One region of the Hominisplanchenecus murintestinalis genome, then DNA from elsewhere that is predicted to be linked to it. Evidence: predicted binding sites of a transcription regulator. Region 1 holds the regulator's gene; each other region holds the start of a gene.
What was found. Region 1 encodes HrcA, which represses chaperone genes, less so after heat shock. Its sites were predicted from a motif close to TGTTAGCACTCNNNNNNNNNGAGTGCTAACA; they were not measured.
Positions count from the first base shown of each region.

Region 2: a site for HrcA is predicted at 1,352-1,382, ahead of htpG (molecular chaperone HtpG). Genes of this name have one in related genera too.
Region 3: a site for HrcA is predicted at 1,438-1,468, ahead of NFR99_RS03335 (co-chaperone GroES). Genes of this name have one in related genera too.

Region 1 covers NZ_CALPCM010000010.1:36,042-39,329, forward strand. Annotated here, with positions in the region: gene NFR99_RS05740 (ABC transporter ATP-binding protein) at 1-1,162, shown strand, start outside; gene hrcA (heat-inducible transcriptional repressor HrcA) at 1,397-2,443, shown strand; gene grpE (nucleotide exchange factor GrpE) at 2,449-3,087, shown strand; gene dnaK (molecular chaperone DnaK) at 3,145-3,288, shown strand, end outside.
Region 2 covers NZ_CALPCM010000033.1:3,121-6,408, forward strand. Annotated here, with positions in the region: gene NFR99_RS10970 (DUF4364 family protein) at 1-336, shown strand, start outside; gene NFR99_RS10975 (cation diffusion facilitator family transporter) at 342-1,268, opposite strand; gene htpG (molecular chaperone HtpG) at 1,462-3,288, shown strand, end outside.
Region 3 covers NZ_CALPCM010000005.1:32,049-35,336, forward strand. Annotated here, with positions in the region: gene topA (type I DNA topoisomerase) at 1-236, shown strand, start outside; gene codY (GTP-sensing pleiotropic transcriptional regulator CodY) at 381-1,166, shown strand; gene NFR99_RS03335 (co-chaperone GroES) at 1,510-1,794, shown strand; gene groL (chaperonin GroEL) at 1,813-3,288, shown strand, end outside.

The sequences.
Region 1 (3,288 bases):
CCAGATTGGGGAACTAAACGCCAGAATAGAGGATAGCCTTCTGGGACATAAAGTGGTAAAAGCATTTACCAATGAAGGGATTGAGAAAGAAAAGTTTGAGAAAGATAATCAGAAGTTTCTTGATATTAAGAAAGAATCTTATAAATATATGGCTATGTTCCAGACGACCGTGAAGATGTTTGACGGGCTTATGTATCTGATGGTGGTGGTGGCGGGAGGGATTTTTATGGTGAAAGGGCTGATTCTTCCCGGAGATCTGGTAGCTTACATGCTCTATGTAACCACACTGATTGCCACGATTCGCCGCATTATTGAGTTTGCCGAACAGTTTCAGAGAGGAATGACCGGGATTGAGCGGTTCCTCCAGATTGTAGATGCAGATATTGAGATCTTTGACGAGCCGGATGCCGTAGATTTGTATGATCCGAAAGGGGATATTGTCTTTGAAAACGTGAGTTTTGAGTACCCGGATGATCACAACCGGGTTTTCAAAAGATTAAACCTGCATATAAAAGCAGGGGAAAAAGTAGCGATTGTAGGACCGTCGGGAGGGGGCAAGACTACTTTGTGCAACCTGATTCCAAGGTTCTATGATGTGACTTGCGGGCGAGTTACGCTGGACGGAGAAGATATCAAACATTTTACACTGAAAAGCCTGCGCGGCAGCATCGGTATCGTGCAGCAGGATGTTTATCTGTTTTCCGGGACGATTTATGAAAATATCACATATGGACGCCCGGGGGCATCCAGAGAGGAAGTCGTGGAAGCAGCGAAAAGGGCGGGCGCCCATGAGTTTATCACGGAACTAAAGGAAGGGTATGATACTTATGTGGGAGAGAGAGGCGTGAAACTTTCAGGAGGCCAGAAGCAGAGGCTCAGTATCGCGCGGGTATTTCTGAAAAATCCTCCGATTATTATTTTGGATGAAGCAACCTCTGCATTGGACAACGAGAGCGAATTTGAAGTGGCGAAATCTCTTGCACGGCTGTCGGAAGGGCGCACAACACTTACGATTGCCCACCGGCTTTCCAGCATCCGAAATTCTGACAGGATACTGGTGCTGACAGAGGACGGAATCGTCGAAGAAGGAACTCATGAGCAGCTTCTGGAACAGAAAGGGATGTATTTTCATTTTTATAACATGGCGAACCAGCTGAAATAGAAGGAGCCTCTATTTTAAAGTTTGCTTTCGCAAAGGGCTGGATTCTCTGGCTGAATTTACGCATTCTCACGAACTTTGCAGCAGGTGCAAAGTCCTGGGCTGAACTGTTACATTTTTGCAGAAAAAATTGAATTTCCTATTGACAAAGAAAATGGGTAGTGCTATCTTATGTACATAGATGTTAGCACTCGACCTTAAAGAGTGCTAATAAGAAAAGGGAAGGAGGATTTGAAGATGCAGCTGGACGACCGGAAAACGAAGATTTTATATGCGATTATTAAGACGTATCTGGAAACGGGCGAGCCGGTAGGTTCCCGGACAATTTCCAAATATGCAGATTTGAATCTGAGTTCCGCCACGATTCGGAATGAGATGTCCGATTTGGAGGAGATGGGCTATATCGTGCAGCCCCACACATCAGCAGGCAGAATTCCTTCAGATAAGGGATACCGTTTTTATGTGGATCAGATGATGGAGTACAAAGAGCGGGAAGTCACTGAGATGAAAGAGCTGATGATTCAAAAGCAGGATAAGATGGAGCAGATTCTAAAGCAGGTAGTGAAGGTTTTGGCAAACAATACCAACTATGCTACCATGATTACTGCTCCGCAGTATCACCGGACGAAGCTTAAGTTTATCCAGCTTTCGGTTATTAGCGAAAGCCAGATGCTGGCAGTGGTGGTTACGGAAGGGAATGTGGTAAAGAACAAGATGCTCCATATGGAGCACAGGCTTGACAATGAGACGGTGCTGAAGCTGAATATCCTTCTGAATACCAGCCTGAACGGCCTTACGATGGAGCAGATCAATCTGGGAACGATTGCGAAGCTGAAGGAGCAGGCAGGTATCCACAGTGAAGTGGTAAACAGCGTGCTGGATGCGGTGGCAGAGGCCATCCGGATGGACGATGAGGACTTGGAAATCTATACCAGCGGCGCGACAAATATTTTTAAATATCCGGAGCTGAGTGATAATGAGAGGGCACGGGAGCTGATTAGCGCATTTGAAGAAAAGAAACAGCTGGTGAATCTGGTGGCAGAGACGATGAATTCCGAGGAGAATACAGGGATTCAGGTGTATATTGGGAACGAATCCCCTATGCAGAACATGAAAGACTGCAGTGTTGTTACGGCAGCGTATGAATTAGGGGACGGCATGAAGGGAACGATAGGTATTATCGGACCCAAACGTATGGATTACGACAGAGTCGTGTCCGCGCTCAAAACACTTACGACACAGCTCGATTCTATATTTGAAAATACGGAAAAAGAAAGGCGGTAAAAGGCGTGGAAGATGAAAAGCTGCAACAGGAATTAGAAGAAACAGCATATGAGGAGCCGGAAGTGGAGGGTACAGACGCCGGAGAGGAGACAGCAGCAGAAGCTTCTGTAGAAGAGGCGGCAGAAGAGCAGGGAGACAGGACAGAAGAGTTTGCGGAAGATGGTCCGGGAGAGAAGAAAAGCTTCTTTAAACGGAAGGAAAAGAAAGACAAAAAGGACGAGAAAATTGAAGACCTTACAGACAGGCTGAAACGCCAGATGGCGGAATTCGATAACTTTAGGAAGCGTACAGAAAAAGAAAAGGCTTCCATGTATGAAATCGGAGCGAAAAGTGTCATTGAAAAGATACTTCCGGTGATAGATAACTTTGAGCGGGGGCTGGCGGCTGTGCCGGAAGAACAGAAGGAAGACTCCTTTGTTGTCGGAATGGATAAGATTTATAAGCAGATTCTCGCGACACTGGATGAGATTGGCGTTAAGCCTATCGAGGCTGTGGGGCAGGAGTTCGACCCTAATTTCCACAATGCAGTGATGCATGTGGAGGATGAAACGCTTGGTGAAAACACCGTTGCAGAGGAGTTTCAGAAAGGCTATATTTACCGTGAAACTGTCGTGCGGCACAGCATGGTGAAAGTAGCAAATTAATTTATACAGGAAACAACGAAATTCATATACCATTTAATTTATGAGGAGGAAGTCATAATGGGAAAAATTATTGGAATTGATTTAGGTACAACAAATAGCTGTGTAGCAGTTATGGAAGGCGGTAAGCCAGTGGTTATCGCAAATACAGAAGGCGCAAGAACCACACCGTCCGTAGTAGCTTTTACAAAGACAGGAGAAAGA
Region 2 (3,288 bases), on a different contig from region 1:
AAAATACGCAACACTTCCCAGTACCATATTACGGAAGCCGGAGAAGAGACACTGACGTACTTTGGGAAGAAGATTTCCCGGGCAATCAGGGAAGATATAGACCAGTATCTGAAAGAAAACAGCTACCAGCTCCGCAATGAGGTAGCTGTTACGGCGGATTATTATAAGACCACCGAAGGAGAATACACGGCGGAATGCAGAGTGAAAGAGCGAAATGCAGATTTAATCAGTCTGTCCCTGACAGTGCCGCTGGAGGCGCAGGCGGCGGCTATCTGCGGCCGCTGGAAAGATAAATGCCAGGATGTCTATGCATTTTTGATGAAAGAGCTTTTGTAGATTAGTTAAGAGTGGTTTTTCGCCGGATTTACATGCACCATAATATGTTTAATCTTTGGGAAATCCTGTTCGATATCATCGTGTACTTTTTCCGCGATTTCGTGTGCTTTCTGGAGGGTGTAGGAGCCGTCCACCGCAATTTCCAAATCCACATAGATTTTGTTTCCAAAAATACGGGTCTGGAGCAAATCAATGCCTTTTACTTGTGGGTTTTTCATGGTGCAGGCTGAGATTTGGCTTTCTGTTTCTTCGTCACAGGAATGGTCTACCATTTTGTCAACGGCGTCTTTGAAAATATCATAAGAGGCTTTTAGGATGAATCCAAAAATGACCAGGCTGGCGATGGAATCCATAACGGGAAAACCAAGCCTCGCTCCGGCGATTCCAATCAATGCACCTATGGAGGAAAAGGCGTCGGAACGGTGGTGCCAGGCGTCTGCCATCAATGCGCCGGAATCAATTTTCCGTGCATGGATAACGGTATACCAGTACATAGCCTCTTTACTGATGATGGATACAATTGCCGCGGCCAGGGCGAATCTTCCAGGTATCTGTAGAGTGCGGTGAGCGCCGGGAAGGACATTTTTTAATGCTTCGATGCCGATTCCAAGCCCGGTAAGGAAGAGAACCATGGCCAGAATCAGGGCGGCTACGCATTCCAGCCGCTCATGGCCGTAAGGATGCTCTTTGTCGGATTCTTTTGAGGCAAGCCTAATGCCAATCATGACAATTACGGTGCTGAATACATCCGACGCAGAATGGACTGCGTCACTTATCATGGCGCTGGAATGAGACAATATTCCGGCCAAAAGTTTAAGAACGGAAAGGAACAGGTTTCCGATAATGGTAACGATGGATACCCGATTTGCTGTTTTCTGAAAGTCGGCGTTCAGAACGGGTTCTGTGCCTGCGGTATGTTTGCTTTTTTCCATATGGATGCCTCCCTAATTTAAAATACCTATGAACTTGTTATTATAACAAACATTCGTTTATTTATCAACACTTGGAACAAAGTTGTTAGCACTCGGTTAAAACGAGTGCTAATTTTTTCTTGACATTTTGTACACGGCGTATTAAACTATGCTTTAAATGATGAACATAAAAAAGAACAAAGGAGTGTGTGCTATGAGTAACCGTACAGGAAGTTTATCCATTAACAGTGAAAACATATTTCCAATCATAAAAAAGTGGCTGTATTCTGACCATGATATTTTTGCCCGCGAGCTTGTGTCAAACGGATGCGATGCCATTACGAAGCTGAAAAAGCTGGAGATGATGGGAGAGTATACGTTTCCGGAAAAATATAAGGCAAAGATAGAAGTTATTGTAAATCCGGAAGAGAAAACCCTGAAATTCATTGATACGGGTCTTGGAATGACGGCTGAGGAAGTAGAAGAATATATTACGCAGATTGCTTTTTCGGGAGCTACGGATTTCCTGGAAAAATATAAGGATAAGACAAATGACGACGAGATGATTGGCCATTTCGGACTGGGATTCTATTCTGCATTTATGGTAGCTGACGAGGTGCATATTGATACCTTATCTTATAAGGAAGGAGCGTCTCCGGTACATTGGGAGTGCGACGGAGGAACAGAATATACGATTGACGACGGCAGCAGGACGGCAGCCGGTACGGAAATCACACTGTTTTTAAATGAAGAAAGCCTGGAATTTGCCAATGAGTACCGCATGAGGGAAGTTCTTCAGAAATATTGTTCCTTTATGCCGGTAGAGATTTTTCTCTCTAATGCAAATGCAGAGCAGCAGTACGAGACAATCGACGAGAGCGAGCTGACGGAAGAGGATGTAGTAGTTGAGCATATCCACGAAGAGGCAAAGACAGAAGAGCAGGAGAATGAGGACGGGGAGAAAGAAGTCGTTGAAATATCCCCGGCAAAAGACAAGGTAAAGATTCATAAGCGCCCGGTGTCCATCAGCGATATCCACCCGCTCTGGACGAAGCACCCGAATGAGTGCAGCGACGAGGAATACAGGGAATTTTACCGCAAAGTATTCCTGGACTATAAAGAGCCGCTGTTCTGGATTCACCTGAATATGGATTATCCATTTAATCTTAAAGGAATCTTGTACTTCCCGAAAATCAATACGGAATACGATTCCATAGAGGGAACGATTAAGCTGTACAACAACCAGGTATTTATCGCGGATAATATTAAAGAGGTTATCCCAGAATTCCTGATGCTGTTAAAAGGTGTGATTGACTGCCCGGATCTGCCTTTGAATGTATCGAGAAGCGCACTCCAGAACGATGGATTTGTGAAAAAGATTTCGGAATATATCTCGAAAAAAGTGGCGGACAAGCTTTCCGGAATGTGCAAGACTGACCGTGAGAACTACGAGAAATACTGGGATGACATCAGTCCGTTTATTAAATTTGGATGCATCAAAGACAGCAAGTTCAGCGACAAGATGATGGATTACATTTTGTACAAGAACCTGGAGGATAAGTACCTTACTTTTACGGACTTTGTGGCTGAAAATAAAAAAGAAGAGCCGGAAGCGGAAGTTGTAGAAGAAAGCAAGACCGGGGACGAGGGCGAGGAAGAGAAGCCGAAAACAAAGCTTTATTATGTGACAGACGAGGTACAGCAGAGCCAGTACATCAATATGTTTAAAGAGCAGGGCATGGATGCGGTGCTTTTGAAACATAATATTGATTCGGCATTTATCAGTCATGTAGAACAGAAGCATGAGGACGTAAAGTTCCTGCGTATTGATGCGGATGTGACAGAAAGCATGAGAGAAGAAATTTCGGAAGAAGAGCTGAAAGAGGAAAAAGATACTCTGACAGAAGTATTCCGCAAAGCTTTAGGAAGAGAAAATCTGGAAGTGAAAGTAGAAAAGCTGAAAAATGAAAACATTTCTTCTATGATGACGCTTTCTGAAGAAAACAGAAGGATGCAGGATATGATGAAGATGTACGGCATG
Region 3 (3,288 bases), on a different contig from region 1:
CATATCTTGAGAAAATCGGGGTTTCCTGTCCAAAGTGCGGAAAAGAGATTGTACTTCGAAAGACGAAAAAGGGCAGAAAATATTATGGGTGTGAGGACAATCCCGAATGTGATTTTATGGCGTGGCAGAAGCCTTCTGGAAAGAAATGTCCTGAGTGCGGGAACATTATGCTGGAAAAAGGAAACAAGCTGGTATGTGCAGATCAGGCTTGCGGATACACAGAAAAAAAACAGTAAGCATGTAAATGTTAAAACAATAAGAATTTTTACTTTTTCCTGTTGAAATTCTGACAACTGTATGATAGTATTTTAGTTGACATGAAATAAAAATTATTAAAATAATGTCAGCTTTGAGACAGAGTGGACAGGTCAGGAGGAGACATGAGCGTACAATTACTTGATAAGACCAGAAAAATCAACAAGCTTTTGCACAACAACAATTCAAGCAAGGTCGTTTTCAACGATATTTGTGAAGTGCTGACTGAGATTCTGGATTCAAATATTCTGGTAATCAGCAGAAAAGGGAAAGTTTTGGGTGTAAGCTTGTGCGAAGGTGTGGAGGAAATTAAAGAACTCATCGAAGACAAGGTGGGCGGCCATATCGACGCTATGCTGAATGAAAGGCTTCTGGGAGTACTATCAACGAAAGAGAATGTGAATTTGGAAACACTCGGTTTTGTGGGGGACGGAGTTAAGAAGTATCAGGCAATTATCAATCCAATTGATATTGCCGGAGAACGTCTGGGTACTGTGTTTATGTATAAGTGCAATAGCCAGTATGATATTGATGATATTATTTTGTGTGAGTATGGCACTACGGTAGTCGGGTTGGAAATGATGCGTTCCGTACATGAGGAAAATGCGGAAGAGAACAGAAAGATACAGATTGTGAAATCTGCAATCGGTACGTTATCGTTTTCAGAACTGGAGGCAATTGTCCATATCTTTGATGAATTGGATGGCACGGAAGGAATCCTGGTTGCCAGCAAGATTGCAGACAGGGTGGGCATTACCCGATCGGTAATTGTTAATGCACTTAGAAAGTTTGAGAGTGCAGGTGTGATAGAATCCCGTTCGTCGGGTATGAAAGGTACTTACATCAAAGTTATTAATGACGTAGTATTTGATGAACTGGAAGAAATAAAGAAGCAAAAAATTAAAAATTAATTTGGAAAAAATGTATCCCTGCTTTTTTATGAAGAAAAATCTTATAAAAGGGCAGGGATTTTTTCGGAATGGTTAAGTACGCAGGTAAGAAATTCGCTTGACTGTATGCGGGAGCTGCCTGATGTATGATGTATAAAAAAACTATAAAATTATAAAAATGAGAAAACAGAAGAAAAAGTTAGCATAAAAGAGGAAAAGCGGGATAAATTTAAAATAGGCAGAAGTATTTGCGGTTGCACATTTTAATTTTTTTCTCTATTATAATTGCAATGGTTAGCACTCAACAAAAGTGAGTGCTAATAAACTCAAAAACCTGATAATTAAATTAAGGAGGCGTCATACGATGAAATTAGTACCTTTAGGTGACAGAGTTGTATTAAAACAGTTTGAGGCAGAAGAAACGACGAAATCAGGAATCATCCTGGCAAGCAAATCCCAGGAGAAACCTCAGGAAGCAGAAGTTGTGGCTGTAGGACCTGGCGGAATGGTTGATGGTAAAGCAGTGGCTATGCAGGTAAAACCGGGCGATAAAGTTATTTATTCCAAATATGCGGGAAATGAAGTGAAGCTGGAAGACGAAGAGTATATTATCGTAAAACAAAATGATATTTTAGCAATTGTAGAATAATAGAGGAGGCAGAACATCATGGCAAAGGAAATTAAATACGGCGCAGAAGCAAGAGCAGCCTTAGAGGCCGGAGTTGACAAGTTGGCAGATACCGTAAAAGTAACACTGGGACCAAAAGGAAGGAACGTGGTGCTCGACAAGCAGTTCGGCACACCGCTTATTACAAATGACGGCGTTACGATTGCAAAAGAGATTGAGCTGGAAGACGCATTTGAAAATATGGGTGCGCAGCTGGTAAAAGAGGTTGCTACTAAGACAAATGACGTAGCCGGGGACGGGACAACCACGGCGACGGTATTGGCGCAGGCTATGATTCATGAAGGGATGAAAAACCTGGCGGCAGGCGCGAACCCGATTATTCTTCGCAAAGGAATGAAGAAAGCTACGGATGCAGCTGTGGAAGCCATTGCAGCCATGAGCAGCAAGGTAACAGGAAAGAATCAGATGGCGCGTGTTGCAGCAATTTCCGCCGGGGATGATGAAGTGGGCAATATGGTGGCAGATGCTATGGAAAAGGTTTCCAATGACGGCGTTATCACCATTGAAGAGTCCAAGACAATGAAAACAGAGCTGGATTTAGTAGAAGGTATGCAGTTTGACAGAGGATATATTTCCGCATACATGGCAACAGATATGGAGAAGATGGAGGCAGTTCTTGAGGATCCATATATCTTGATTACAGATAAAAAGATTTCCAATATTCAGGAAATTCTGCCGCTTCTGGAGCAGATTGTGCAGTCCGGCAAGAAGCTTTTGATTATCGCTGAGGATATTGAGGGCGAGGCTCTTACTACATTAATTCTGAATAAACTGCGCGGAACCTTCCAGGTAGTAGGCGTAAAAGCTCCTGGATATGGCGACAGAAGGAAAGAGATGCTTCAGGACATTGCAATCCTGACAGGCGGACAGGTGATTTCCGAGGAAGTGGGGCTGGAGCTGAAAGATGCGTCCATCGACCAGTTAGGACGTGCAAAATCTGTGAAAGTGCAGAAAGAAACCACAGTTATCGTAGATGGCATGGGTGATAAGAGTGAGATTCAGAACAGAATTGGCCAGATTAAGGCAACAATTGAAAAGACCACTTCTGAGTTTGACAAAGAGAAACTCCAGGAAAGACTGGCGAAGCTGGCAGGCGGCGTAGCTGTTATTCGTGTGGGTGCTGCGACAGAGACTGAAATGAAAGAAGCGAAGCTTCGCATGGAAGATGCACTGAATGCAACGAGAGCGGCTGTAGAGGAAGGTATCGTATCCGGCGGTGGTTCTGCATACATTCATGCATCCAAGGAAGTAGCAAAACTGGTAGATACACTGGAGGGAGATGAGAAAACAGGCGCACGTGTGATTCTGAAAGCCCTGGAATCCCCATTATACCAGATTGCAGCGAATGCAGGTCTGGAAGGTGCTGTGATTATCAATAAAGTAAAAGAATCACAGACAGGCGTAGGCTTTGACGCATATAAAGAAACATATGTGGATATGGTAGAAGCAGGCATT